One region of the Pseudoalteromonas sp. SG43-8 genome, then DNA from elsewhere that is predicted to be linked to it. Evidence: predicted binding sites of a transcription regulator. Region 1 holds the regulator's gene; each other region holds the start of a gene.
The links. The regulator sigma-54, encoded in region 1, starts transcription at its own class of promoters, with help from an activator protein. The targets are predictions, from matches to a motif close to GTTGGCACGNNNNTNGNNT.
Positions count from the first base shown of each region.

Region 1 (7,417 bases):
CGTTATCGTCCACCACAGGGGCCGATATCCAATTATGGCGCTCAAATAATTGCGCTACTTCACTTTCATCCATTGAGATTGGGATAGACTCACAATCTTCATCCATTAAATCGCGGACAATTTTTTCTGGCGGATTAGTTAATAATGTACTTAGCGATAAAGCGCCTATAAAGCAGTTATGTTTATCAACAACATATAAATCATCTGTACCCTCTGGTAACTCACCACGCAGTCTAATATAACGAAGTACAACATCGAGTGTTACATCAGGGCGAATGGTCACCGTATCGGTGTTCATTAGCGCACCTGCTGAACGCTCTTGATATGACAGTGCTTGCGTGGCACGTTCACGGTCTTGAATGTCCATCGCGCTAACAACGTCTTTATAGACGGTATCTGGCAGGCTACGTAATACTTCACCTAAGTCATCGTGGCCCATGTCTTCAGTTGCGGCGGCAATGTGCTTAGGTTCCATTTGGGCAATAATGCCTAAACGAACATCTTCAGATAACTCTTCAAGAACATCACCCTGCACATCAGGATCGACCAATTGCCAAAGCAGTCGGCGAATTTTATGCGGTGATGATTCTAATAATAATGCGGTATCACAAGGAGCCGTTTTTGCGAGCATGCGCCTAACTTGAACAAATTGACCACTATTGAGTGACTTCGTCACCTGTTTTAGTTGCTGTAGTGGGTAATCTTGTTCAAAAGCTTCAGGCATTGGCGTCCTTTATAAATTGTTATATTACTTTATGGGGGGAGGTGAGTTAACTGGCGTTACTAACCTATTTATTTTATATACCTGTTTTAATTGAAGCATTAGTAATGCGAATATTGTTTTTATAAAACAGGTTATTCTTGTTCATTAAAGCGTTGTGCTATTAATTCTCCAACAGCGTGTAAAGCTTGCTCAGAATCAGGGCCTTTACAAACAACTTTAACTTCTTTTCCTTGGCTACTTTCAAGTAACATTAGTGCAAGTACGCTATCGCCTGCTGCTTCTTTGTCATCTTGGAATAATGTGATTGTCGCATCAAATTGTACTGCTAATTGCGCAAGCACAGTAGCTGCTCTGGCGTGCAAGCCTAATTTGTTTTTTATTAAAAAGGTATCTTCACAATGCATAACTTACTCTACCTAAGCTGAACAGGTGATTATTCAGCTATATTATTTTTCTTGTTCGCGATGGCGAATTTTTACATTGGGATGTGTCATTGCAAAACTTTCACCGATAGTTTGCGCTAAATACACAGAACGATGTTGCCCGCCTGTACACCCAATAGCAATGGTTAAATAACTGCGGTTATTTCGTTCTAAATGCGGTAACCACGTTTGTACAAATGTTTGAATTTGCCATGTGAATTTTTGCACTATGCTGTGATTAGCTAAATAGTCTTTAACCGGTTGATCTAACCCATTTAAAGGCTTTAACTCTGGTTCCCAGTGTGGATTTGGTAAAAAGCGTGCATCAAATACGTAGTCTGCTTCTTTTGGTATACCGTGTTTAAAACCAAATGATTCAAATGTGACAATCAGTTGCTTATCTTTTTTACCTAAAATCTTTTCACGAATAGATTCAGCGAGTTGATGAACACTTAAATCAGTCGTATCTATCATAAAGTCGGCGCGAGTGGTTAATACATCAAGTAATTCTTTTTCTTTTTTGATGGCTAAATCAAGCGGCAACGAGTCTATTGATAGTGGGTGTAATCTGCGTGTTTCAGAAAAGCGTTTGATCAATGTCTGATCGTCGCTATCTAAATAAAATAACGTAGGGTTTGCAAAGCCTGGTAAGTATTCAAGAATATCGTTAAATTCATCTTGTTCTTTAGGGATGTTGCGCACATCTATGCTAACAGCAATTTTATCGTAGCTATCAGACACACTGCGAACTAATGAAGGTAGTAGGTTTACTGGAATATTATCAACGCAATAATAACCTAAATCTTCTACAACGCGCAAAGCAACCGACTTTCCAGAACCAGAACGGCCGCTTATGATAATTAACTCCATTTAACACCCTTTATAAAACTATGATTGATCGACAATAACTTGGTAAAGCTCAGTATCAGATTTTGCACTGCGTAACTGTTTACAAAAATCTTTGTTGTTTAGTTTATCAGCAATGGTTGCTAGAGTCTTTAAGTGCTGCTGGTTATCGCCATCTGGTACGATGAGTGCGACAAAAATATCAACAGGGCGATTATCGATTGCATCAAAGTTTATTGGAGTTTCGCTAACGAGCACTAAAGCCAAAGGCTCTTCTGCACCGCTCATTCTTCCATGAGGAATAGCAATGCCACGCCCTATACCTGTACTACCTAATTTCTCTCTGCTCATTAAAGCATTAAGAATATCTTGTTGCGGTAAATACGGAAGTTTGTCGTGAGCAAGTTCGCTAATGAACTCTAAAATTCTTTTTTTGCTATTAAAAAGGACCGCAGCTTTGCTGCAGTCCTGGCATATAAGTGAACTTAATTTCATCATATTAGTGTCGAGCAAGCTTCTCTTTGTGTTTGATTACTTGGCGATCGAGCTTGTCGATCAACGAGTCAATAGCGGCATACATATCTTGATGTTCTGTAGAGGCAAATAGCTCAGCACCGCTTACGTGTATTGTGGCTTCTGCTTTTTGATTTAACTTTTCTACATCGAGAATGACATGAACATTATTAATATGATCAGAGTGTCTTTCAAGCTTCGCAAATTTAGTATTAATATAGTCTCTTAGTGAATCGGTTAATTCTACGTGACGACCAGTTAAGTTTAGTTGCATAAGCATTACCCTCTTAGTTTAGCGTCTTAAATCAGGCTTTTACGCTGATTTGACGGTGGAATAGCAAGAGATTCGCGGTATTTTGCGATTGTACGTCTCGCTACTTTAATTCCTTGCTCAGCCAATATATCCGCTATTTTGCTATCACTCAATGGTTTTGCTGAGTTTTCTGCTGCGATTAATTTTCGGATAAGCGCACGTATTGCTGTAGATGAACATTCACCACCGTTTTCAGTACTTACATGGCTTGAGAAAAAATATTTAAGCTCAAATATACCACGGGGTGTATGCATGTACTTTTGAGTAGTCACGCGCGAAATTGTCGATTCGTGCATTTCTACCATTTCAGCGACATCATTTAAAACCATTGGTTTCATGGCTTCAGGGCCATGTTCAAAAAAGCCTTGTTGTTGCTTAACAATACAATTAGTAACTTTTAATAGCGTGTCGTTTCTACTTTCTAAGCTTTTAATAAACCATTTAGCTTCTTGTAAATGTGAGCGAATAAACTGGCTGTCGCCACTTGATTTTACAGTGCGAGACATTGCCGCGTATTGGCTATTAACACGAATTTTAGGCATGCTATCTGGGTTTAATTCGACAACCCAGCGGCCTTTAATTTTTTTAACTGACACATCAGGAATAACATACTCAGATTCTTCCCTTACAATAGTATCTGCAGGTTTTGGGTTGAGAGTATGTATTAGTGTCATCACTTCTTTAAGCTCTTCTTCTTTAAGCTTAGTTTTTTTCATTAATGTACGATAGTCGCGAGCTGCTAATAGATCAATATGCTCGGTTAAAATCATTTTCGTTTCATTAATGTAAGGTGTTTCTTTATCAAATTGATTAAGCTGAATACACAAACACTCTTGTAAACTACGTGCAGCAATACCCACAGGATCAAACAGTTGGATGCGTTTTAATACCGCTTCAATTTCATCAAGTTCGACTTCGTTATCATCTTCGTTTTCTTGATTAAAGCTTTCTAAAATCTCTTCGCAGCTTAATGTTAAAATACCTGAATCATCGACGGCCTCTACAATCGCAATAGCGATGGCTTCATCGGTAGGGCTAAATGGCGTTAGTTGTAATTGCCACATTAAATACTCATGGAGCGTTTCAGTAGAGGCGCCTTGGTATATTGATTCGTCTTCAGGCATTGGACCTGATGAGGCTGCAGGAGCGGCACTCATGTACTCATCCCAACTAACATCCATAGCCATGTCGTCACTTAGCGTGTCTTTTGCAAGTGCTTCACCAGTATCTTGTTCATATTCGCTCGGAGCATCATCAGCAGATGCGCTAACAGTTATGTCATCGGTATCAGCTTTTTGCTCGTTTTTACCAGCAGCGTCTTCAGAATAGTCTGCCTCTTCAACCTCTAATAGTGGATTACTGTCGAGAGCTTCTTGTATTTCTTGCTGGAGATCCAATGTACTGAGTTGCAACAAACGAATAGCTTGTTGCAGCTGTGGAGTCATTGTAAGTTGCTGGCCCATGCGCAGCTGTAGTGATTGCCTCATGTATCTCTAACAATCCTTTTATGTTGTTATAATTAATACTAGCAGATGCTTAAAGACATGGCGTAAATGTTACAGCCTAAATTGCTCGCCTAAATAAACATCGCGTACTGTTTTATCATTTAATACGTGTTCTGGAGTACCTGATGCAATCAGCTCCCCATGAGAAACAATGTAGGCTTTTTCGCAAACATCAAGGGTCTCTCTTACGTTATGGTCGGTAATTAATACTCCAATCCCACGATTTTTAAGATGTTCTATTATTTTCTTTATATCTAATACCGAAATAGGGTCAACACCGGCAAACGGTTCATCCAGTAATATAAATTTAGGATCTGCTGCCAGCGCTCGTGCTATTTCTACACGACGACGTTCTCCACCCGATAATGCCATACCTTGGCTATCACGAATGTGTTGTATGCTAAATTCATCTAATAAGTTATTGAGCGTGTCTTCTCTGGCTTGTTTATTTAGTTCTTTGCGCGTTTCTAAAATGGCCATTAAGTTTTGATAAACAGTCAGCTTTCTAAAAATTGATGACTCTTGCGGTAAGTAGCCTATGCCTAATCTAGCACGACTATGCATAGGTAAAAGAGTAATATCGTTATCATCAATAGATATTTTACCTTTGTCGCTAGGAACAAGCCCTACAATCATATAAAAAGTCGTTGTTTTACCAGCACCGTTAGGGCCAAGTAAGCCAACTATACTGCCAGCTTGTACTTCAAGGCCGACGTTTTTTACAACTTCACGACCTTTATAGCTTTTTGCCAATAGTTCTGCTTTTAATGTGCTCATGGTTGACCTTTATCGCCTTTTTTACTTTTTTTAGTTTCGATCGGTACTAAAATCGTGTGAACGCGGTCAGTTGAGTTTTCATCTTTTTCGGCACTGATGAGCTGCTGCTCTATGTCGTAGGTAATGCTTTTAGCATTTATTTTTTGTCCGGCTTGCGATACTTGTGCATTACCAACAAGCGTTAAAAAACGCTTAGATACATCATAACGTACTTCATCAGCACTGGCGCTCATAGTCGTGCCGTCTGATTGCTTTTCTTCAAAGTGCGCAGGGCTACCTGTGGCAATTAATAATTGTTTATTATCACCAAGTTCATCACGTTTGTGTACTTCTAGGCGATCGGCTGTAATGCGGCGATTACCGTGAATAATCTCAACGTTTTTCTCAAAAATCCCGACATTAGCTTTTAATTGACCTTCTTGCTTGTCGGCACTTATTGAAATTTGATTGGCAGCAGGTTGCGTGTTTTGTTCTGCAGCACTACTATTAAACGCTAGTATAAGTGTAGGAATTATAAGTGATTTTAATATTTTATTGGTCATAATATATGGTTCGCGTATGGTTAATTAGTTTTATCACTTCGGTTTTTAAGTCGGCTTCTAGGCCTTTACCGGTGATTTTTAAATTGGGTCCAGTGATAATGACGGGTTGCTCCGAACGCATTGTTAATAACTTTATATCAACCTGAATATTATCAGCATTGATTTTGTCTATCATGGCGTTATCGGTTAAGTTTTTGGCAACCACATTACCTTCTAAAATTAATTGTTTATCTTCGTATAATGTTGCTTCGTCTGCATTTATTTGCCACGTTTGTTGTTCGTTATATAAAGTGAAAATGGGTTTTTCGAAAAACGTGAAACCTAATTGCTGGTATAGCTCCATTTTAGCCGCAGTGACTTTGTGGCTAATTTTACCTTGCTCATCATAGGCTGTCTGTTTGAGCTCAATAGCTATGTAATCAGGCTTAGCAACAACTTCAGGCTCAGCCTGAGGCACAATATTTGTTTGTGTAAAATAAGGGTACCAAAGCCAAACCATACAGCTAATGAATAAAACGCTTAATATTATGCGCGCTGCATTCATGAACTAGTGCCTTGTGTAGTCAATGCTTTACCATTTTCAAGCATGAGCAAATCGGTGAGTTCTCTCACAGCACCAAAACCGCCAGGCATTTGCGTTACATAATGTGACAAACGCTTAATAAGTGGGTGGGCATCATTTACTGCAACGGCAAAGCCTACTAACTCCATAACAGGCATGTCAGGACCGTCATCACCAATATAAGCAATTTGTTCATCGCTAAGGTTGAGTTTATCTTTTAATTCTTGATAGGCAATGAGCTTATTTTCTTGGCCTTGATAAATATGCTGTACGGTTAAGCTGCTCATACGTTGTAGTACTATCTGTGAATGACGACCAGTAATAACAGCTACTTCAAAGCCACTGTTTATAAGTGCTTTAATGCCAAAACCATCTTTTGTATTAAATGCTTTTAGCTCTTCACCTTGATTGCCAAGGTAAATACGGCCATCAGAAAATACACCATCAATATCGCATATAAGTAGTTTTACTTTTTTAGCGCGTGCTTTTGCATCATCGCTCAGCGGTTGATAGAGTTCTTCAAATTGCATTTATAACACTCCTGCTTTTAATAGGTCTTGCATATTTAATGCGCCAATAGGTTGGTTTTTCTCATTGACGACGATTAGGCCATTTATACGTTTACGTTCCATAATATTGAGCGCTTCAGCGGCTAAAATATCTTGCGTAGCTGTAGTGCATGACTTAGTCATAACAACATCTATTTGTGTTGTATGAATATCAATTCTTTGTTCTAAAATGCGACGTAAGTCACCATCGGTAAGTAACCCTACGAGTTGCTGATTTTCATCAACAATGGCTGTCATACCTAACCCTTTAGCTGACATTTCAATTAGGGCATCTTTAACTGTTTGTGAAACATCAATAATAGGTGTATTTGCGCCGCTGTGCATAACATCTTTTAAAGTAAGTAATAAGCGCTTGCCTAAACTACCACCTGGGTGAGATAGCGCGAAGTCATCAGCTGTAAAGCCGCGAGCTTCTAATAATGCAACAGCCATGGCATCGCCCATCGCAAGCGTTGCAGTGGTACTTGATGTAGGGGCTAGACCCAATGAACAAGCTTCTTTTTCTACTTTAATGCACACATGTACATTAGCAAGGGTTGCCATGGTTGATTGCGTATTGCCAGTCATCGCTATCATTTTGGCACCAAGTCGTTTTAAAACCGGAATGATATTTAAAACTTCGCTGGTTTCCCCTGAATTAGAAA
Region 1 is NZ_JACJEX010000002.1:205,086-212,502, forward strand. It holds gene mgtE (magnesium transporter) at 1-724, opposite strand, end outside; gene H5122_RS06125 (HPr family phosphocarrier protein) at 856-1,128, opposite strand; gene rapZ (RNase adapter RapZ) at 1,171-2,016, opposite strand; gene ptsN (PTS IIA-like nitrogen regulatory protein PtsN) at 2,035-2,487, opposite strand; gene hpf (ribosome hibernation promoting factor) at 2,492-2,779, opposite strand; gene H5122_RS06145 (RNA polymerase factor sigma-54) at 2,806-4,305, opposite strand; gene lptB (LPS export ABC transporter ATP-binding protein) at 4,375-5,100, opposite strand; gene lptA (lipopolysaccharide transport periplasmic protein LptA) at 5,097-5,642, opposite strand; gene lptC (LPS export ABC transporter periplasmic protein LptC) at 5,632-6,186, opposite strand; gene kdsC (3-deoxy-manno-octulosonate-8-phosphatase KdsC) at 6,183-6,734, opposite strand; gene H5122_RS06170 (KpsF/GutQ family sugar-phosphate isomerase) at 6,735-7,417, opposite strand, start outside.

Region 2 (7,417 bases), on a different contig from region 1:
GCATATTGGCGTCAATCCCTGCATTTACGCCGGCTTTACTGTCTTCAATTACTAAGCAATGCTCTGGCTTTACACCCATTTGCTTAGCTGCATGTAAAAATAAATCAGGCGCCGGTTTACCACGCTTAACCTCGCTGCTGGTAAAAACCGTATCGCTAAAGTACTTACTTAAACTCACTACGCTCAACGCTTTTGCGGTGCGTGCTGGGCTGCTGCTAGTAGCAATACAAATAGGCACAGCTAAATTGTTAAGTACGTCTTTTATACCGTCAGTCGTGGTTAGTCCGGTTTCAAATTCGTTTAATAGTGCCTCGCGGTAGTCACCTTCAAAGCTCTCAGGAAGAGTGACATTAAATGCATCCGCTATTTTTTGGCTTACTGTTTTAAAGTTGCAGCCTAAAAAGTGTTGTTGTACATAAGCGCGGTCAATCTCAACGCCTTTTTCAACAAGCATATTAATGAGTACTTGTGCGCTTAAAATTTCGCTATCAATAACAACGCCATCACAATCAAATATCACTAGCTCAATATTAGTATTCATCTTGTCACCTTATTAACACTGTTTGGTTTAGCTAATTTAAATATAACGAGTTAAGCGCGATTAATATTGTGCAACTTTTTAGTGCAACCCAGTTGTGGGCATAAGCCCAATTGTTGAGCATATTCCCTTTATTGCGCGAATATGTCAACACACTGTAAGTATAAAACGCACCAGCTTGGTGAAAATACCGCCAGATAAAACTAAAAACCTTTGTATTTAATAAATTTTATAAAAGCGTGTTGCGACTAAGGTCGTAGTAAAAAAATTACATTAATGTAAAAAGTGTATCTGCAAATTCATTTCATCTGTTTTACAAATCACATCAATCTAATTAATCAGTTTTACCGAAGTTAATAAAATTAATACTATCGTTAACAGATTAACAGCCTGCATCACTGCCGGCACTTTTAAATAGATGAGGTCGACAATGAATACTCAAATAAATAAAACAAAATTAACACTAACTGCACTGGCACTTGCAATGGCATTACCGGCAAGCGCAGCAACAACTCTTACTAAAGATAACGGCGCAGCTGTTGGCGATAACCAAAATTCAATTACTGCTGGCGAACGTGGCAGTGTATTACTAGAAGACGTGCAACTAATTCAAAAACTGCAACGCTTTGCACGTGAGCGTATTCCTGAGCGTGTTGTGCATGCTCGTGGTACTGGCGCACACGGTGTGTTTGTAGCATCAAAAGAGCTAGATGATTTAACAATTGCAGCACCGTTTGCACAAGCTGGTAAAGAAACAGACGTATTTGTTCGTTTTTCATCGGTAATTCACTCAAAAGGCAGCCCAGAAACACTGCGTGACCCACGTGGCTTTGCAACTAAGTTTTACACAGACCAAGGTAACTGGGATTTAGTAGGTAACAACTTACCGGTGTTCTTTATTCGCGATGCGATTAAATTTCCAGACATGGTTCACTCGTTAAAGCCATCACCGGTTGATAACATTCAAGATCCTAACCGTGTATTCGATTTTTTCTCGCACGAACCAGGTTCTACACAAATGCTAACGTGGGTTTACAGCGACTACGGTACACCAGCAAGTCTTCGTAAAATGGACGGTTGGGGTGTACATGCATACAAAATGATTAACAAATCGGGCGATGTTAAATACGTTAAGTTTCATTGGGTAAGCCAACAAGGTATTGATAACCTTGACGCAAAAGAAGTAGCTAAAGTGCAAAGCCAAGACTTCCAACACTTAACACGCGACCTTTACAGCGAAATTGGCAAAGGCAACTTCCCTAAGTGGGATCTGTACATTAAAACGCTTGATCCGTCGCAGCTTGATGACTTTGATTACAACCCGTTAGATGCAACAAAAATGTGGTTAGACATTAAAGAAACTAAAGTAGGAACAATGACCTTAAACCGTATGCCAACTAACTTCTTCCAATCTACGGAACAAGTAGCAATGGCACCGGCAAACATTATTCCAGGTATTGAGCCATCAGAAGACAGACTATTACAAGGTCGTATGTTTTCTTACGCTGATACACAAATGTACCGCCTAGGTACTAACCACCAGCAATTGCCAATTAACCGTGCAAAAGTTGAAGTGGTTAACTACAACCAAGACGGCGCAATGAATATTGGTAACACAACAAGCAATGTGAACTATCAGCCAAGCCAAGAAAACGTAGCTGAAAACCCAATTGCACGTAGAAGTAACACAGAGCTAAAAGGCTTTGTACAACAAGCCGCGATTAAAAAGCAGCAAAACTTCGCGCAAGCAGGTGTTATATACCGTGGTTTTAGCAAGCAAGAACGTACAAACCTAATTAATAACCTAGCAGGCGATTTAGGCAAAGTGCAAAACAGCAGTGTTAAACACAAAATGCTTAGTCACTTTTACAAAGCTGATAGCGAGTACGGTACACGCTTAACTAAAGCTGTAAACGGCGACCTTAAAATGGTTAAACAACTAGCCGCTAACTTATAAGCAACTAGTTAAAAGCAATTAGTCCCAACTAAATAGCTATTTAAACCACAACCATGAGGAAGGAATAAACCCCTTCCTCTTTTATAAGAGACAATTGTTATGCGTAATTTATTAATTATAGTCGCTCTATTTCTGAGCTTTACCAGTAGCGTTTACGCTCAAAATACATCAGATACACAAACACCCAGTACGCAAGTTGAAAGCCAACATTCTGCAAAAACTCAATACGATAGCTTATTTGCTTATTACTTTGCCGCAGCACGCACAAACGACACAGCTGTAATAGAGCAGTTTGTAGATGCCGGTATTCCTATCGACAGCTACAACAATAAAGGCTACACCGCGTTAATGATTGCTACTTACCATGGTAATAAAAACACGGTTAATACACTTTTACACTTAGGCGCTAATGCCTGTCTAGAAGATAACCGTGGCAACACAGCGCTAATGGCCGCTATTTTTAGAGGTGAATTTAGTATCGCTAAAACACTCGTATCACTTGATTGCGACAACGCGCATCAAAACAAAGCCGGTCAAACAGCAGAGCAATTTGCACAAACATTTGGTCAACAAAAAGTTATAGAGTTACTAGCGCAGGTAAATAATGCAAAATAATCTGCACGCAACAAAAAGCCCTAAAATAATAGGGCTTATATTTAATAAAATTAGTCTTATGTTGCAGACGCTATTTGAGGTTGTTTAGGCTTTTCTCGCGTTACAAAGTAACAAATTAGCGAGCCCACTGTTACCAGCACAACCCCCTGCCAAAACGAAGCACTCAGCGTAATAGATAAATACAACGCCGAAATAATAGTAGAAAACACCGGTGTAAAGTACGAAAGCGTTCCCAAAAGCATTAAGTTACCGCCAATAATAGCTTGATTCCACAGTGCATAACCGCTCCCCACGACTACACCAGCTAATAGCAATGTTATGCTTGAGCTGAGCGAAAACGTTAATGGCGCTTCATTACTAAAACCATATTGCGCCCACAAACTCATTGCCGTAACAGTAAAAAATAACGTAATGGCATTTTTACCATTACTCAGCTTTTGCGTTACTACGCAATAAATAGCCCATATAAACGCTGCAGCTAATGCCATTAAATAAGTAGCAGGATTATCAGAAAAGTTAGTCACAAGCGTATCGAGTGACATTTCTTGATCGCCCGTAATACACCAAGCAACGCCTAAAAAAGCAATAATCATGCTTGGGTAAACCCAGTAACTTACTTTTTTACGGCCAATAATAATAGAGAGCAGTATAGTCAGTGTGGGCCATAAATAATTAATAACCGCCATTTCCATTGCCTGATGACGACTATTTGCCATACCAATAGAAAGCGCCAAGCAAATTTCGTACGCTACAAATAACAAAGTACCTATTACCAAGTAACGTTTTGAAAACCCACTAAACTTGGGCACTCCCATAACCAAAATTAAAAATACCGCACTGACAGAATACATAGCCGCCGCACCACCAATGGGGCTAAACAACTCAGAAATATCCCGTAGTAATGCAACTAAGCAACTCCACAGTAATATTGCAGCGACTCCATATAGTGTATATTTATTTTTGCTTATAAAATCCATTTGCCAATCCAAAAGTACTACTCGTAAATTTGAAACTAAACTAACAGTAATTATTTAATTAAACAATTAAAGTTAATAGCTTAAACCTCTCGCCTGTTTTTAACATTCACACTTTTTAGTAATTGACCTTTTGGTCAGTAAAGCTACAATCAATCAATACGTTAAACACGCAAACTTTATAATGACCACACAAATAAAGCCAAATAAAAAAGAAGTCACACGCGAGAAAAACCAAAAACTAATTTTAGATGCCGCCGAGCAATTGTTTTCGCAATTAGGTTACGACGGAGCAAGTATGAGCATGGTTGCTAAAGAAGCGCAGGTGCCAAAAGCTAATATTTTGTATTACTTTAAAAGTAAGGATGGTCTGTACGAGTCTGTAATTGACCGCATAATAGCTAATTGGAACTTAGGGCTCGATAACGTCACAATTAACGACGATCCAGCTACCGTGCTTTATAACTATATTAAAAGCAAAGTAATACTGGCCGTAAATCAGCCAATGCAATCTCGCTTATTTGCTAGTGAAATACTGCGCGGTGCCCCTTATTTACAAAACTACTTTAGAACCAATACCCGCCCTTGGGTTAAACAAAAGGTTGATGTACTTCAAGCATGGATGGACGCAGATAAAATGGATAAGGTTGACCCCTACCATTTGCTCTTTACTATTTGGTCTACCACGCAATATTACGCCGACTTTCAGGCTGAGGTTTTACTCGTAATGAACAAATTAGAGTACGACGAAACCGATGTGGCACAAATTACGCAATCAATTGCCCACATAATTTTAAAAGGTATTGGTCTTAAAATACCTGAGCAAAGTGAGACTTAACCCATGACACCCTTTACTACACCCGATTTATTTGACGATCATCGCGATAACGTGCAAGTAGCAGACAGCGGCCTTTACCACTTTGGTAAAAAAACCACGTTTTATGGCAAAGTAGTTACCGTTACCTGCCCAGAAGATAACTCTTTTGCCGCCGATATATTGCATGAAAATGGTGAAGGTAAAGTATTGGTTATAAACGGGTTTGCGAGCAAACGCTTTGCGTTTATAGGCGATATTATGGCTGAGCGTGCCTTAAGTAATGGCTGGGAAGGCGTAATAATAAATGGCTGTTGCCGAGATATAGAAATACTCGCCACGATGAACTTACCTGTAATGGCGCTAGGCTCTACACCGCGTAGTACCTTAAAGCGCGGCTTTGGTGATAAAAACCAAGCTGTTACCATGCTTAGCACCACCATAGAACCTAACGATTGGGTTTACGCCGATATTAACGGTTTAATCATCAGTAAAACGCCCCTTATTTAGCACTCAAAACTATATAAATAAAGACCAACTTGGTGCATCTGCGCACCAAATTGGTTTGTTTTAGCTCATTTTAATCTCACTATTTCTACAGCCCACATTTACAAATCTCATACAACCCAATAAAACCTGACCAGTTGGACAGGATTTTAATTTATGGCATTCCTCTTGCTTAGTCTAAGCACTATAAAATCAAAACTACCGATTAAAAAGCACAGCTTTAGCAATTGCATTAAATTAGTGATCTATTATAACGCGAAGAAAATGACGCAGTGAGTGCGCTATTTAATCCGATAAAATGATCATGTTTTTAATAAAATTGGTATTCATAATAATAACCAGCCCGCTTTTTAATCACTCTTAACTTAATAAGTAAGTACTTGGTCAGTTTTATAATAATGAGCTGCAAATGAGTGATAAAAAAAACAACAAAGGTATATTTTGCAATCACGGTCCTACCCTGTGGCAAACAAACCACTCTGGAGTGCTTGCAAACAATCGCTTAGCTGTAAAAGATGTATTTGCAGTAAAGGGCGAGCGTAACAGCGCAGGCAACCCAAACTGGTTTAAAACAGCTAAACCGGCTCAAAATACGGCAAGCTCGGTTAATAAGCTCATGACCGCTGGTTGTAACTTTATAGGCTTTACCCATACTGACGAACTGGCTTATAGCTTAGAGGGTAATAATATACATTATGGCGCTGCGCAAAATCCTAAATTAAAAGGACATGCTTGCGGTGGTTCGAGTATGGGGTCTGCTGCTGCAGTTGCTGCAAACTTAGCTGATATTGGCTTAGGCACCGACACCGGCGGCTCAATTAGAATACCCGCCAGCTATTGTGGTTTATATGGCATAAGGCCAAGCCATAACGTGATTGAAAAAGACGGCCTAATACCGTTGGCTCCCCCTTTTGATACCATAGGTTGGCTTACCCAAAGCGCCGAGCTATTAAGCAGCGTTGGCGATATATTATTACCACATCAAGCAATTAATAAAGTAAATACGCTGGTTATTTGCGAAGCACTATTTGAACTCGTTGACCCTGCTTTACAAGCCCCACTTAAACAATTGCTTGAAAAAACCAAGCCTAATTTTAAGCACCATAAAGAATTTGAACTACCTAACAGCAACTTATTAAATGAACTTGCTGATAGTTTTAGAGTACTGCAAGGGCGAGCAATCGCAAAAACGCATAAAGATTGGCTTCAATTGCCGGGGCAACTTCCCCAGTTTGCTCCAGCAATTGCGGCACGTTTTGATATGGCGCTTGCCCTAACTGATCAAGAAGAACAAGAAGCACTAAAAGTGCAAACCCAATGGCAAACACTAATAGCTAAAAACCTAAATACAAACAGCTGTTTATTTTTGCCAACCACCCCCACAACCGCACCTAAATTAGGCGCCGACACAAGCGCCTTACGCATGCAAATTATTACGCTTTCGGCAATTGCAGGGCTTAGTGGCTCAGCGCAAGTGCATTTACCGCTAGCTGATTTAGCAAATGATCATCCGTATGGTTTTTCATTAATGATGAGCCACGGTAACGATAAAAGCCTACTTGCTTGCGTTAAGCACCTAGCTGCACACTTTAAACAGGACACACCGGCATGACCACACACAACATTGCATTTACCGCGTCTCATTTTTCGGCCACTGAGGCGGGTATAAATATACTAAAACAAGGCGGTACAGCTACCGAGGCTATGGTAGCGGCTGCCGCTGCTATTAGCGTTGTATACCCACATATGAACTCAATTGGTGGCGACAGCTTTTGGCTTATCGATAACCCAAACCAAAAAACGCCCACAGCTATTGACGCCTGCGGCCGCGCAGCAACTAATACAACGGCATATAACTCGCTCACGCAAATACCAGAGCGCGGCGGATTAAGCGCACTTACTCAAGCGGGCACAATACGCGGCTGGCAAAAGGCGCTTGAACTAGATGAGCACGCAGCACTACCACTGTCACAAATTTTAGCACCCGCTATTGAGCTTGCGCGCGAGGGTTT
Region 2 is NZ_JACJEX010000003.1:297,077-304,493, forward strand. It holds gene H5122_RS08880 (HAD family phosphatase) at 1-541, opposite strand, end outside; gene H5122_RS08885 (catalase) at 969-2,495, shown strand; gene H5122_RS08890 (ankyrin repeat domain-containing protein) at 2,595-3,110, shown strand; gene yddG (aromatic amino acid DMT transporter YddG) at 3,167-4,087, opposite strand; gene H5122_RS08900 (TetR/AcrR family transcriptional regulator) at 4,269-4,922, shown strand; gene H5122_RS08905 (putative 4-hydroxy-4-methyl-2-oxoglutarate aldolase) at 4,926-5,408, shown strand; gene H5122_RS08910 (amidase family protein) at 5,815-7,017, shown strand; gene H5122_RS08915 (gamma-glutamyltransferase family protein) at 7,014-7,417, shown strand, end outside.
Region 2: a site for sigma-54 is predicted at 5,561-5,579, ahead of H5122_RS08910 (amidase family protein). Genes of this name have one in related genera too.

Region 3 (7,417 bases), on a different contig from region 1:
TACATCTTGTAAAGTCGTAATATTGAGTTGTTCTATTAACTCGCTTGAAATTGGTGTTACTGAACGGGCTATATCTCGTAGAGCTAAGTTGTCGCCAAAAGGGCCGTCTACAGTGGCATTTTTAACCGAAAGATCTTGAGATTTAATAACTTGGCCTGCCACCTCAATACGCTCAATTGCGCCTTTTTTTGCTGTTTTTGATTCTTCGGCTGCAAAAGCATTAAGTGGTGTATTTAATATGGTGGCTAGGGAAAGTGCTAAATATGCGTGTTTCAAACGTTTTCTCTCTACGGTTAAAATGTTGTTGGCGATAAAGACCGAAAGGATTAAAAATAACTTTCAGTAAAATTTTGATTCTTTTTGTCTTTTAGAACATGACAAAACAGATGCATTATAAAGATGGTAATTAAGTAGTATTTTTTTGTTAGTTGATAAGATATTAATACAGCGATTGTACTAGAGTGAATGTAAATATATGCTTTTAATAGAATTTTTAATTATAGACTACTTTCAACCTGCTAACATTTTAAAAGAGTTAACTTTTATGCAGCATTTTTTTAATTACTTAAATAAGCTTCACTTTTAGTACTGCATGGCTTAACTAATGAATTTAATTAAAAATTTTTGAAATAAAAAATAACTTATACGGTCTAGGTTACTTCTACGTTTATTAATATTCATTTAAGGAAATTTTATGACAGGTTCAATGAATTCTGATGTGCAAAACCGTTTGCAGTGGTCACTTTTATCTTTGCGTTTAGGCGTGTTTATTGTAATGGTTATGTGGACATTCGATAAGTTTGTTAATCCTGGGCATAGCGCACGTATTTTTGAACATTTTTACGGTATTAGTGGCTCTACAGATATAGTGGCTTACATTATTGGTGCGGTGCAGTTAGTGCTTGTTTTAGCATTTTTAGCAGGTATTAAAAAGCGTATAACGTACGGTATCATTTTTGTAATGCATGGCTTATCTACGCTTTCTTCTTACAACCAGTACATAGATGGCTTTAATAACTTATTATTCTTTACTGCATGGCCAATGTGGGCTGCGTGTTTTGCACTTTACTTATTACGCGACCAAGACGTGAAATTTACTGTGAAGTAATCAAGTACATGCAAAAAAATTGGTTATAAGCCATAAGGCTTATAACCAATAAGTACACAGGGAGTGTGTGGAAGTCGGTTTGCGTGTTTACAACTAATGCATAGCGTCGTTGTATTGCTCAGCAAGGCTCTCTTTTTGCCCTTCGGTAAGTGCTTTACCCGCTAATTGAAACACTTCGTGTTCTTCTTCACTTAAATGATGATGTACCAAATGGTGTAGCTTTTTAGCTGCAACTAACCATGCAGACGAGCTCATTTCGGTATCTTCAAGTTGTTCAATTAATTCATCAATTTCGTGATGTTCAGCTACGCTGTGGCGCGCTTTTTCATGAGTTAAGTCATCAAACATAAGTGGGTTATAAAAGTAACGTTCTTCAAATTTTGCGTGTTGTTCTAGTTCTGTTTTTAGCTCATCCATTAGCTTGTGGCGCTGCTCTGTGTCGCCGTGTGTTTGAATAAGCGCATCTACTAATTTTCGTTGTTTATCATGGTCGTGACGTAGTGCTTCAAAAATATTCATAACTAGTCCTTTTACAATTTATTTGCTTATATCATTAACTAGCAAACTAAATGCCAAATATTAAGTTATTGTATTTTAATAAATTTAATTTAATTTTTTTATTCTTTGGCTGCGACCACTGTAAATTTTACAGTGATATGAATGCAATAATTTCAGGCTTTTGCGTAGTTCAATTATAAAAGTAAGTATAAATTCCTACAGAACCTTACAAATATTTACTGGTTGTTTATTTTATAGCAGTGATAAAGTGTCAGTGTTATTTGGGTACAACCTATATATTACTCTCACACATAAATGCAGGTAGCACGTTAACTTAATAGGAAAGTTTAAGGATGAACATAAAAAGCCCCGTCGCCGCATTATTACTGTGCGCTTTGCTGAGTGCATGTAGTACAGCCCCGCGTTCTGACCCTAACTTATGCATTGAAAAGGCTGAAATGGTTGATCGAAATGGCGCTCAAACAAGCTCACAGTTTTACAATCAATGCATTAGCGCACAAATTAAAAAGGATGAAAAAAATGACACTTTTTTTGATGCCATCGGTACGTTCTTTTTTGAATTTTTTGTAATGGTGGTAGAAAAGTAAATAGGCTAACTTGCAACTGTAATTTAAAGTAAATAAGTTGCTTAAAAATAGGATTAGTTATGAAGCAATTATTGATAGCAATTCCACTTTTTTTATTACTAAGCGCTTGTGCGGCGCAGCCTTACGCAGGCTCGGCAAAATGTATGGAACAAGCAGATATTGCATACGAAACCGATACACTTAAAAATGAGACATTAGATAATGAATGCAAAGCTGCAAAAGTAAATACGCCTAATAAAGAGCTTGAGAATCATGGCTTGGTTGATAGAAGCCTTTTACAGCTAATCGTTAGCTTTTTAAATGGCGTATTTTAATAGTAAAAATATAATTAAATAAGGTATGTATGAGGGAAGAACTAAGAGCAAAAATAATTACTGTGTGCGATAAAAAAATAGCAGCTAAAGGCGAAAATGTAGGGCTTTCTTTTTATGCATTTTTTGCCAATAAAAACGACGACCCAGAGCTACTTATGGAGGCCGCTACTTGGTGGATACACACTCATAAATTAGATCACTTTGTAAAAGCACATAAAATTAAACAGATGGTTTTAGATGGACTTTAGTCAATTAACTGAGCAAGTACTTTTAGCTGTATTTATCTAATCAACAACGACTTGATTTCTTCCGTTTTCTTTTGCTTTATAAAGTAATTTATCTGCATGCTTAATAAGAACATCTAGTGTGCTTTTTAAAGGGCTACTTACAGAGGCTCCCACACTAAAAGTGATTTTTGTATTACTAGGAAGGTCTTTTATATTACTACAATGCTCGGTAAACCTAGTGGCGAGCTGGTCAAATATATCTCGAATAGCTAGTTCGTCAACCGAATTTAGTGCAAACAACCATTCTTCGCCGCCGTAGCGGCCAAACTGATGATCACCACTTAGTGTTTCTTTTGCAGCCTTTGCAAAGGAAATAAGAACTAAATCTCCAACATCGTGACCAAATTGGTCGTTAACTTTTTTAAAGTAGTCTAAGTCAACAATTGCTATCGTCATTTTACCTTCATCAAGCTTTGCTTCTGCGGCGCGCATTATTCCTCTGCGATTAGGGCTATTTGTTAGATAATCTGTTAATGAAATATCGTGATATTTTTGACGTTGTCGAGCTTGCCGATAAAATAAAAATAATGAAGCAATCACTAAAATAAACGCTATAGCAGCGCTAAGTCGCCAAATTATTTTTTGTTGGTACTCTTCTTTAGCTTGTAGTTCACTAATGTCTTTTGCGTACTCTAGTTGCTGTATTTTTTCTTCTTTTTCTTTTACTTCAAACTGTACCTGTAGTGTTTTTATATTACTTTCACTGGTAGCTTCGTAGTGTTTTTTTGTATAAAGGAGCTTTTGTTCAATTGCTTCAAAAGCCTCGTTAGTATAGTTGAGGCGTCGCTTTAGCTCATAGCGTTTACTTAAAAAATCGGCTTTATAAATACTGCGGCTGAACTTATCTAATTTTAAAAATACCTCATCGTTTGCTTCATTTGCTTGATCAAGTAAATCTAGTTTTATATATATGTCAGCTAACAAAATGAGCGATGCGAGCTGCATGTCGTGAACACCTGCAGAACGAGCAAGCTCAATGTTTTCTTTAGTTAAAGTTAAAGCTTTATCGTAATTTTCTTGTAAGTACTCAATGCTAGCAATTGAGTATTGGGCAAAGGTTAAGCCTTTTTGCATATTAGCTTTTTTAAAATAGAGCAATGCTTTGTCTAGGTATATTAAGGCATCTTTAGGTTTTTTTATCTCGAGCAATATATTGCCTAAACTCCAATATGCTTTTGCAGTAAAAAGCCCATCTTGTGTTTGCTCATATGCTGCAACCGCTTTTTTTGCATAATATATGGCTTTGTCTTTTTCGTTTAGATAATTATATGCATCGGCTATTTTTCTAAAAAAGTATCCCTGAGATGCTGAGTCGTCATCTTTTAATGCTAATTCTAGCCCTTCTAGTGCAACATTTAGGGTCTTTTTCAATGCATCTGTATCGGTGTAATAGTAAGCAAGTGCTCGTAAAATAATAATTTTTTCTTTAGATAAATGCTGTTGCAAGCTCTCTTCTAATTTTGTGGCTAGCATGTGTGCTGGAGCTGGGTTTGCATCCCTCGCTAGAGACTTGAGTTGTGATTCGAGAAATAATAAATATACACTTTTTTGGTTTGGTAACTCTTTGTTCTTTAAGTAATAGGATAAGTGAGTGTTTAACGCTGCGTATTTTTCTTGTCTAAAAAGTAACTCCGCATACAAAGCGGCCGCTTCTAAATGAAGTTTTTCCCAATTTTGATCTTTGCTTATTTTAAACGCTTGAGTGAGTTTGTCTTCATTTTGAAGATAGTCTAATTCATTTAGTTTTATGTTATTGATGAGAGTTTGAGTCGTGTCAAAGTCTAGCGCATGTGAAGTTGCATTTAATGAATCGCCGTTAGCAGAGGCAAGTTTACTAAAAAGTAAAAATAAAAGGAGAACAATATACTTTGCCCATAAAGTATTACCTAAAATCTTTATTTGTGTATTGTTAGCCATGTTAATCCTTTGCTGATTTATTTTTATTATTGAAATACTTATTCACAGTGCTTAATAAACTTGGGTTTGAACAGTTTTTTATACTCATCATTGAAGAAAAAGACCACAAACAATATCAATTAAATTTAATAAAAACCAACACATTGAATAATATAGCTGTTATAGCAAAGTGTTTTATTAAAAATCAGCGGCTACTTCAAACTCTAATCGTTTAAGCGTAATAGGGTGAGTAAATGCTAAGTATTCTGCATGTAAATGTAATCTATCGGCCTTTTGCCCGTAATGTGTGTCGCCTATAATTGGCATGTTTAAACCTAAGCTGTGCGCACAATGCACTCTTAATTGATGAGTTCGCCCTGTTTTAGGGTATAACTGTAATCGGGTAATATTGTTGTTACGCTCTAAAACCTGCCAGGTAGTAAGTGATGGCTTACCGTGTGTGTAACACACCATTTGGCGCGGTTTATCATCAAAGTCGAGCACTAAGGGCAAATCAATTACTCCGCTATCCTCAGCTACGTTACCATTAACTAATGCTACATAACGTTTATCTATGGTGCGTTCAATAAACTGCTTTTGCAGTGCTTTGTGCACGCGTTTATTAAGCGCAATCATCAATAACCCAGAAGTCGACATATCTAATCTGTGTACAATTAGTGGGCCTGATGCCTCTGGAAACTGCGTTTTTATGCGCATATAAACTGAGTCATCAATATTAACGCCAGGCACTGATAAAAACTCAGCGGGCTTATTTACCACAAGTAAGTCGTCATCTTTATAAACAATACTTAAATCTTTACCCTGAGCAGGGTTGGTAAGTAGTGGGTTATCTTCAACATCTAAACCCTTTAGCATATGACCAAGTATTGGTTGGCATTTACTGTAACAAGAAGGGTAGTAATTCTTATGCTGCCTAATTGCTGATTTAGGTGCTGCTCCCCACCAAAACTCTGCCATAGCAAGTGGCTTTAAGTCATGTTTATAGGCGTATTGTAATAACTTAGGCGCTGCACAATCGCCAGCACCCGAAGGAGGAGTGTGCTCAGGTAATGCTGCGAATATGGCATTTAAGTCTGTAGTTTCACCATTTGCATTTAAAAACTGGTACTGAGCAAATAACTTTTTTTGTAAGCTTTTAGAAAGCGTTTTACGGCGCTTTTTTAAATGAGCAATTTCATCAGAAATATTGATGTGTGTTTGCTGCAGTGACTCGATTATATTTTGCCAATAGGCTTTAAGTGCCAGCAGTTGCTTTTTTTCTACGATGCTTTGCCCTGCAAGCTTATTTTTTAACTGCTCAAAATCACTTTCGCTAAGTTCTAATTCACCTTCGGTACGTTGTATTTTTCGTTGCTGACGACCGGCTTGCATTACCGCCTGTTGAGCTAATAGCGCTTGCTGGTAGCTCTGTGTTGCATCATCAAGTTTGTTATTAACTTCAAGTAGTTGTTCGCTATTTTCTAACTGCTCAATTTGAGCATTAATATCGTTAATTATTTTACTTTGAGCCAAATAGGTATCGTCTTGAAGTTGCATGCTAGAAACAGGCGGCACAAAACTAATATTGCCTTTATCACCTTCAATTTGTCCCGAATAAGCACTTAAAAAGCCTAATTGTTGCTTAGCATTTTGCACCACTAAAACCCCAAACATTTTACCTGCATTTTCTGCTTTTAAATGCGTTAACGTTTCAAGTTGTTGCTGTAATTGTTTAGTGGCTGCTACAGCTAATGGTTGCGGCTCGTAATAAAAAGGGAAAGTAAACTTTTCAGGAAGCGCGAGGGCATCAATATTTTGAGAAAATAATGTAAAGCATGAAGCAGAATTTGGCATAGAAGTAAGAGAAAAGCATTCAGTAAAATAATTGAGCGCATAATAACATATTCATAGTTAAGCCACTAAAAATCTCGCACCAGCATATTCATAAACACTTTAAAGCGGACATTCATGTTTTATGTATCAGTATGGGGCGCAGCAAGCATAGGCGTTTGTTAGTAAAGTCTCAGTAGTAATATAACTATCATTATCAAAATATTTAAGCTTATCGATTCTCAATAATTGAGCGCATTTCGAAACGATGACTTACCTGATAGATCAGAGACGAAAAATCAATTTACAGAATAACTGAATATTTAGGAGTTCTATATTATGAGTCAAAATATCGCAAGTTTTATCACTAAAACCCTTGAACAAGCTGGCGTAAAACGTATTTGGGGAGTAACTGGCGATTCACTTAACGGCATTAGTGAAAGTCTGCGAAAAATGGGAACAATTGAGTGGCTAGGAACGCGACATGAAGAAGTTGCCGCATTTGCAGCTGGTGGCGAAGCCCATTTATCAGGCGAGCTTGCGGTGTGTGCGGGTTCTTGCGGGCCAGGTAACCTTCATTTAATTAATGGCTTATTTGATTGTCAGCGCAATAATGTACCAGTATTAGCAATTGCCGCACATATTCCTTCATCTGAAATTGGTAGTAGTTATTTTCAAGAAACCCATCCGCAAGAATTATTTAAAGAATGCAGTGTGTATTGTGAAATGGTGTCGAGCCCTGAGCAAATGCCGTACCTGCTAGAAACAGCAATGCGACAAGCAATACTAAACAAAGGCGTGAGTGTACTTGTGCTACCTGGCGACATTGCATTAAAAGATATGCCTAAAGCTATTAAGCCAAAATGGAGCGTGCCA
Region 3 is NZ_JACJEX010000003.1:245,549-252,965, reverse strand. It holds gene H5122_RS08710 (TonB-dependent siderophore receptor) at 1-276, opposite strand, end outside; gene H5122_RS08705 (hypothetical protein) at 695-1,108, shown strand; gene H5122_RS08700 (hemerythrin domain-containing protein) at 1,202-1,627, opposite strand; gene H5122_RS08695 (hypothetical protein) at 1,960-2,214, shown strand; gene H5122_RS08690 (hypothetical protein) at 2,274-2,528, shown strand; gene H5122_RS08685 (DUF6500 family protein) at 2,558-2,776, shown strand; gene H5122_RS08680 (GGDEF domain-containing protein) at 2,813-4,732, opposite strand; gene H5122_RS08675 (RluA family pseudouridine synthase) at 4,910-6,565, opposite strand; gene poxB (ubiquinone-dependent pyruvate dehydrogenase) at 6,881-7,417, shown strand, end outside.
Region 3: a site for sigma-54 is predicted at 1,667-1,685, ahead of H5122_RS08700 (hemerythrin domain-containing protein). Genes of this name have one in related genera too.

Region 4 (7,417 bases), on a different contig from region 1:
TAAGTTATTTGAGCTGCCACCGTCATTTTTATTAATAATGTGCTTACCCCAACCGGTTTCAAGTGCCGCTTGTGCAACCATTACCGCAGGATTTAAACCAATTTTTTGCGCTGCAGTTTTAGCGTGTTCCCACACTGAACTTACAAACTCTTCTGCATTTTTAAATGTTGGGCTATCAGCTTTAGTCTCTGTAGTATCAACTTTAGGCTCAGCAATATCGGCTTTAGTACTCTTAACGATAAGATCGGGTTGCTTATTTTTTTGATCATGAGGAAGATCAGAACCGACTTGCGTATCGCTAAAAATATCGTTGGTTGTTCTAAGCACCGAGCCTGGCATAAAGTTTTTAGACTCAGGCGATAACTGCTGAACTATTAAATCGGCAAGGCCTAACGAGCCATTTGATGAAAGCTCTGTTGAAAGTTGCTGATCGTGCATTTCTTCAAAAAACTTTACGCCACTTGAATTAAATGGGCTGTCTTTGTCTTCAAATGCTTCGTTAGCTTTGCGCATTCCTTTGAGCAACATTTGCGTAAAAATAGCTTCAAATTGTGCGGCCGCTTTTTTGAGCGCAGCTTTAGAGGCATCAGTTGATGCATCGCCACTCGTTAAGGCTTCTTTACGAAGTGAATCTAAGTTGCCTAAATCAAAAAAGTTTTGTTTATCGAGATGATTAGTTTCCATCGGCTTTTTGACACAAAATGAATAATGCAGTTAAAAATGCAAAAATTGAGCCACTACAGATAAAACAAGGAAGATAAAAATAATAAACTTAAGTTGCTGTAAATAAAAAGCCCTAATTTCAAAAATATAGGGCTTAAGTAATACGTTATTTATTGGCCTGGGTTATTTATATAACAACCAACTGTCCGTTAATTGCGCCAGCTTCTTTTAGTGCTTCTAAAATAGCCATTAAGTCACCAGGCGCTGCGCCTACTTCGTTAATTGCGCGAACTAAATCGTCAAGGCTTACACCAGGGTTAAATACAAAGGCGCGCGAGTCGTCTTGGTTTACATCAATAATACTTTGCTGCGTGACAACTGTATCACCGTTTGCTAGCGGATTTGGTTGTGACACGTTTTGTTGTTCTGCAATTGTTACTGTTAAGCCACCATGAGTTATAGCCGCAGGCTGAAGCTTAACGTTTTTGCCAATGACAATTGTACCGGTGCGCGAGTTAACTATAATTTTAGCTGCCATGTCAGCTGGTTTAAATTCTAAGTTTTCGAGTGTTGATAAGTACGATACACGCTGGGATGCATCGCGCGGTGCTATAACACGAATAGAAACAGAATCAATTGCTTGTGCGCTATTTGGGCCAACTAAGTCATTAATTGTTTTTTCTAGGCGTTTTGCCGTTGTAAAGTCTGGGCGGTTTAAATTAAAAGTAATGTAATCGCCTTGCATAAATGGGCTTTCTACTGTGCGCTCAACTGTTGCGCCATTTGGTATACGACCAACTGTAGGGGTGTTAATTACAACCTTACTACCATCAAGACCTTGTGCACCTAAGCCACCAACAATTAAACTACCTTGTGCAATTGCATACACGTTACCGTCTACACCCTTTAAAAAAGTTTGTAGTAAAGTACCTCCACGTAAACTGCCTGCACTACCAATAGAAGAAACCGTAATATCTATTGTTTGCCCGGGTTTTCTAAATGCAGGTAATTCTGCATGTACAGCAACAGCAGCAACATTTTTAATTTTAGGACTTTGAGTTGAAGGTAGCGTAATACCAAAGCTGTTCAACATGCCTCTAAAACTTTGTTGTGTGTATGAGTTTTGCTCGCCAGTGCCCGGTAAACCAACCACTAAGCCATAACCGACTAATTGGTTAGAGCGTACGCCTTCAACCATAGACACATCTTTTATGCGCTCAGCACTGGCAGTAAACTGCCAACCTAATAACACAACTAAGCATAAAGCTTTAAGGCTATTCATGTTGTTACCCTCTAAAATGGAAACAGCGAACTGCTAAAGAAACGTGTAAGCCAACCAGGACTTTGCGCCTCTTGCGTTTGCCCTTTACCTGAGTATTGAATACGTGCATTAGCAATGCGGTTTGATTCAACCGTATTATCGGCGCTTACGTCTTGAGGGCGTACTAGCCCTTCTAAACGAATAAACTCTTCGCCGGTATTAAGCGTTAGCCATTTTTCGCCGCGTATAACTAAATTACCGTTAGGTAAAACACGCATAACATTTACCGAAATATCGCCTACTAAGCTGTTTGACTGGTTTGATTTTGAATCGCCCGTAAACGACGAATCACTACCAATACCAAACTGAATACTATCGCCACCTATATTTACAGGTAGACCACCTAAGCCAATCACTGGGTCTAAGCTTGCGTCAGTTTCTTTGTCTGTTTCTGTTTTAGCGGCTTTTGTTGCTTGAGTAGACTCTTGCAATTTAACCGTAATTATATCGCCAGTACGTAGCGCTTTTTTATCAGAATATAAGTCGTTTGATGTATGAGTATTAAACAATGAACCTGTGGCTACCAGCGGCTCTAAAATAGGCTCGGGGTACATAGGTGCGTAGTAAGGGTCGTCCTGCACTACCTCACTATTTTGCGTAGACATACAGCCACTTAAAAATAATGTGCCCGCTGCAAATAAAATAATATTACGCATAATTCCCCCTATTCTATTAAAGCTGTTGATTGATATAACTCATCATTTCGTCAACGGCCGAAATTACTTTTGAGTTCATTTCGTAAATACGCTGAGTTTCTATTAGATTTACCAGCTCTTCAGTCACATTTACGTTAGATGTTTCGAGTGAGCCTTGAATAATACTACCTAACCCTTCAACACCAGGATTACCTTGTACAGGCGCACCACTTACAGCCGTTTCGGTATAAAGGTTTTGACCAATTGGCTCAAGACCCGATGGATTAATAAAGTCACTAATAGTCAGCTGACCAATGACAACGTTATCGGCTTGGCCTGCAACACGTACAGATACTTCGCCGTCTTGCGAAACCGTAATTGATTGCGCGTCATCTGGTACATTCATTTCTGGCTGAATCACATAACCTGCGCCCGATGTAACAATTCGGCCATCGCCATCAGTAGTAAACTGACCATTGCGCGAGTAAGCAATATTGCCATCTGGTTGCAGTACTTCAAAAAAACCTTCGCCAGAAATCATCCAATCTAGTGAGTTTTCGGTGGTCAACATGTTGCCTTGCGTAAACTCTTTTTGGTTAGCTACAACTTTAGCACCCGCACCTAACATTAAGCCCGACGGCATTTCGGTATCTTGCGATGAACGACCACCCGGTTGATTAATATTTTGATAAAGTAAATCTTCAAATATAGCGCGGCTTTTTTTGTAACCTACGGTACTCGCATTCGCTAAATTATTTGAGATAACCGATATATCGGTTTGTTGAGCGTCTAGCCCCGTTTTACTGATCCACAATGCTGGATTCATAATCGTGTCCTCACTTTAAAGTTAAACTATGCGTAATAACTGATCTTGACGCTCGTCAATTTCTTCAGCTGTTTTCATTAATTTCACTTGTAATTCAAATTGGCGCTGGTGGCTTATCATGTCGACCATTTCGTGAACCGGATTCACATTCGACATTTCAAGCGAACCACTTAAAACTTTTACATTGGCAGAGGTATCTACTGTTACATTTGCTTTTGGTCTAAATAAACCGTCGTTACCTTTTTCGAGCTGTGAGCTATTTGCTTCTACCACTCTAAGCGTGTCGATTTCTTCTAAAAAGTTAGCGGGAGCGCCTTGTGGTCGAACTTGAATAGCGCCATCTTGGCTAAACCCTATTTTTTCGACTGGGACGGGTAAAATAACAGGTCCCCCTTCGCCAATAACTTGACGACCATGGCTGGTTACGAGCATGCCTTGAGCTGTAACGTTTAACGTACCCACTTTTGTGTAAGCTTCATTACCGGAGGCATCTTGCACAGCAAGCCATGCGTTATCGCTCATTGCGATATCTAAGTCTCGCCCGGTTTGAACAATGCCACCCGATACCATGTTTGAACCCGGACGCTCTTGCATTGAAAATACACGTGTAGGCAAACCTTCGCCAAACGCTTGCATAGAACGCGCCTGGGCAAAGTCAGCTTTAAATCCTGTTGTATTTGCATTCGCCAAATTATTGGCTTTAAGCGCAAGCCCTTGTAGGCTTTGCTTAGCGCCAGAGGCCGCAATGTAGACCATTTTGTCCATAGTATCGACTCACATAAAAAATCTCTGAACTTATAAATGCAAAATAGGTGCCAGATTAAATTTGACACAACATTGAGAGGTATTCAGAAGGGCTTACAAAGAGGACTTATAAAAAAGGCTGCAAAAATGCAGCCTAATATATTTAATGGGGTTTAGCTTATCGAATCTGCAAAATACTTTGCTGAATAGTTGAGTTAACTTCAAGCGCACGTGAGTTTGCTTGGTAATTACGCTGTGCAGTAATTAAGTCTACAAGCTCGTTTGTAAGGTTAGTATTTGATTGCTCAAGCGCTGATGAGTTAATTCCACCAAACGTACCCGAACCGGCTTCACCCGCTACAGGTTCACCTGAATCAATACTTTGCTTCCAGCTTGTATCACCCACTTGTGATAACCCTTGTGAGTTAGGAAAACGTACCATAGCCACTTGGCCTAGGAATGTTGAGTCACCATTACTGTAAGAAGCGACAATTTTACCGTCTGTTCCTATATCAATTCCGGCTAAACGGCCTACTGTTGAGCCATCTTGATCGAGTGCTTTTACTTCAAAACCACTTGAATACTGAGTTGGAATGCGTCCAGCTGTGTTATTTTCATCGCGCCAGTTAAGCTCAATACCAGTACCTGGGAAAGTTGCACCATTGTCTAGTAATGTTGATAAACCAGTACCAGAACCCGCTGGTAGTAGTATTTCATCAAAAGTAGTTGTATTTGTATTTGCTACACCACCTGTTGTTGATGGTAAACCACTTGAGTTAAAACCAAGGGTGGTAAGTGGTGTATAAGGCGCGGTTTGTTCTCCACCAGTTGTGGCATCAACTACTTTGCCATCGAGTGTTGCGTATACTTCCCAACTGTTATCTGTACCACCTGCTGCGGCATCATCTTCTTTAGCAAAAAAGTATTGTAAAATATGTGGTTCACCTAGTGAATCATATACCGTTGTTGACGTAGATGAGTTATAAGTACCACTAGATGTTGGGTCAAAAGCAATACCCGGAGCATCTGCTGTTGCATCTAAGTTAAACGACAAAAATACATTTTCTGTTGCGCGAGGTGAACCAGACGAATCAGGGATTTGAATTGGGTTTGTTGTGCTCAAACTTACCGACGTTGTATCACCTGTAGATGAATCAACAGGGAATGCTTGTAAAAAGTTACCTTTTGCGTCAACCATAAAGTTATCTTGGTTAAGCTTAAATGCACCTGCACGTGTATATGTTAAATCTTGCGAAGATAAATCGTCTGTCATCGCAAAATAACCTTCACCAGTGATTGCTAAATCAAGTGAGTTATTTGTAAATTGTAGTGAGCCTTGATGAAACTGCTGCGCAACCATGGTTGTTTGCACACCGTCACCATTTTTAGTCTTACCAGAGCTAAATACTGACGATGCGTAAACATCGGCAAACTCAGCGCGTGACTCTTTAAAACCTGTAGTATTAACGTTTGCAATGTTATTTGCAGTTACGTCTAAATCTTTTTGTGCGGCAGCTAAGCCAGTTAATGCAATATTGAAGCTCATAATTCACCTCTAACCTGTTAATATTTAGCCTGCTGACAGGCGAAGTATAATTAAAATTTATTACGCGATTTCTGCGACGTCTGTCAGCCTAACCGCACCTTCTTTAGTGTTAATAATAATGCCACTTGAGCCATTAATATTAACGCTTTCAATGTTCTTGAACGTAGCAATGGGTAAGCTTGAAAATTCACCATCAGTACTTCCTTCGGCGGTTACTGAGTATTCACCTTCAGGTAAACGCTCACCAGCTTCATTTTTGCCATCCCACGCAAAACGTACCGCACCTGCTGGCTGAGAACCCATATCAATAGTTCTTACTAGCTGACCTGATGCATCAGTAACTTTAATTTTTAAGTTATCAACGGCTTCTTCTGCCACTGCAGAGCCTCTGGCATCACCTGTTTCATTTAAATCCAGGGTGTTTGATTCTAGTAAAGCTTGTTTGCCTACAAGTGTAGATGCTTGCAGTGCTGAATTAGATGTCATTGAAGAGGCTAAAGATTCAAAGTTAGTATTTAAATCTGTAATCCCTTGCGCCATCGTAAAGCTAGTCATTTGCGCAATCATTTGATCGTTATCCGCAGGGTTACTGGGATCCTGATACGATAATTGCTGAGTTAACAAAGAGAAAAAGTCTTCTTGTGTTAACGCATCACTCTCATTATCACTGGTAGCAACTTGTTGCTCTTGCCAGCGTATAGAGTCTAAATAGGATGAAGATGTACTAATATCGTTACTCATAACCTACCCTCGGTTACCGCTGCCCTAGCAACAGTGTTTTACTTAGCATTTGCTTAGCTGCATCAGCAACTTGCACGTTTGTTTGGTAAGAACGAGAGGCAGAAATCATATTTGCCATCTCCTCTACAACATTAACGTTGGGTTTATAGATATAGCCATTTTCATCCGCACTTGGATGGTTTGGGTTATATTCAATTTGTAATGGTGCATCGCTTTCAACAATGCCCAAAACTTTAACACCAACTGCGGAGCCCTGCTGGTTACTTACTGATGCTGAAGCCTTTGTTAGCTCAGCCGCAAATACAGGTTGGCGCGCTCGGTACGTTTTGTCTTGAGAAGAACTAATGGTATTAGCATTAGAAATATTACTAGCTGTAGTATTTAAGCGAACGTTTTGTGCGCTCATACCCGAACCTGCAATATCGAAAACATTATATAAACTCATAAATTTTATCCTTGACTACCGAGAGCTTTATTCAGGCCTTTAAATTTGCCGCTTAAAAATTGCAAGCTGGCCTGATACTCCATAGCATTCTGTGTATACAAGTTTCGTTCCACTTGTATATCAACCGAGTTACCATCACCAGTATCTGATTGATTTGGCAAACGAAATGATTCTGAACTGCCCATACTATGAGTACCTCCACCAATGTGTTTATCATTAGTTCTTACCATAGTATTGCCGCTTTGCTGGGTTGACCTTGCCGCTTTTAATGCAGAGGCAAAATCAATATCTTTTGCTTTATAGCCAGGCGTATCAGCGTTAGCTATATTAGTTGCAATTAATTCTGCTCGCTGTGAACGGATCAACATGGCTTGCGGATGCACACCTAATGCTTTATCAAAACTGATAGCCATAACCTTCTCCAAAAAATTGACTTACCCATTAATAAAGCAAAAAATAAGCCATTAATATTAGGGCTTGCTATATTTTTATAAGG
Region 4 is NZ_JACJEX010000025.1:4,490-11,906, forward strand. It holds gene flgJ (flagellar assembly peptidoglycan hydrolase FlgJ) at 1-684, opposite strand, end outside; gene H5122_RS19795 (flagellar basal body P-ring protein FlgI) at 851-1,945, opposite strand; gene flgH (flagellar basal body L-ring protein FlgH) at 1,957-2,640, opposite strand; gene flgG (flagellar basal-body rod protein FlgG) at 2,657-3,445, opposite strand; gene H5122_RS19810 (flagellar basal body rod protein FlgF) at 3,467-4,210, opposite strand; gene flgE (flagellar hook protein FlgE) at 4,368-5,735, opposite strand; gene H5122_RS19820 (flagellar hook assembly protein FlgD) at 5,796-6,476, opposite strand; gene flgC (flagellar basal body rod protein FlgC) at 6,490-6,921, opposite strand; gene flgB (flagellar basal body rod protein FlgB) at 6,927-7,334, opposite strand.
Region 4: a site for sigma-54 is predicted at 4,247-4,265, ahead of H5122_RS19810 (flagellar basal body rod protein FlgF). Genes of this name have one in related genera too.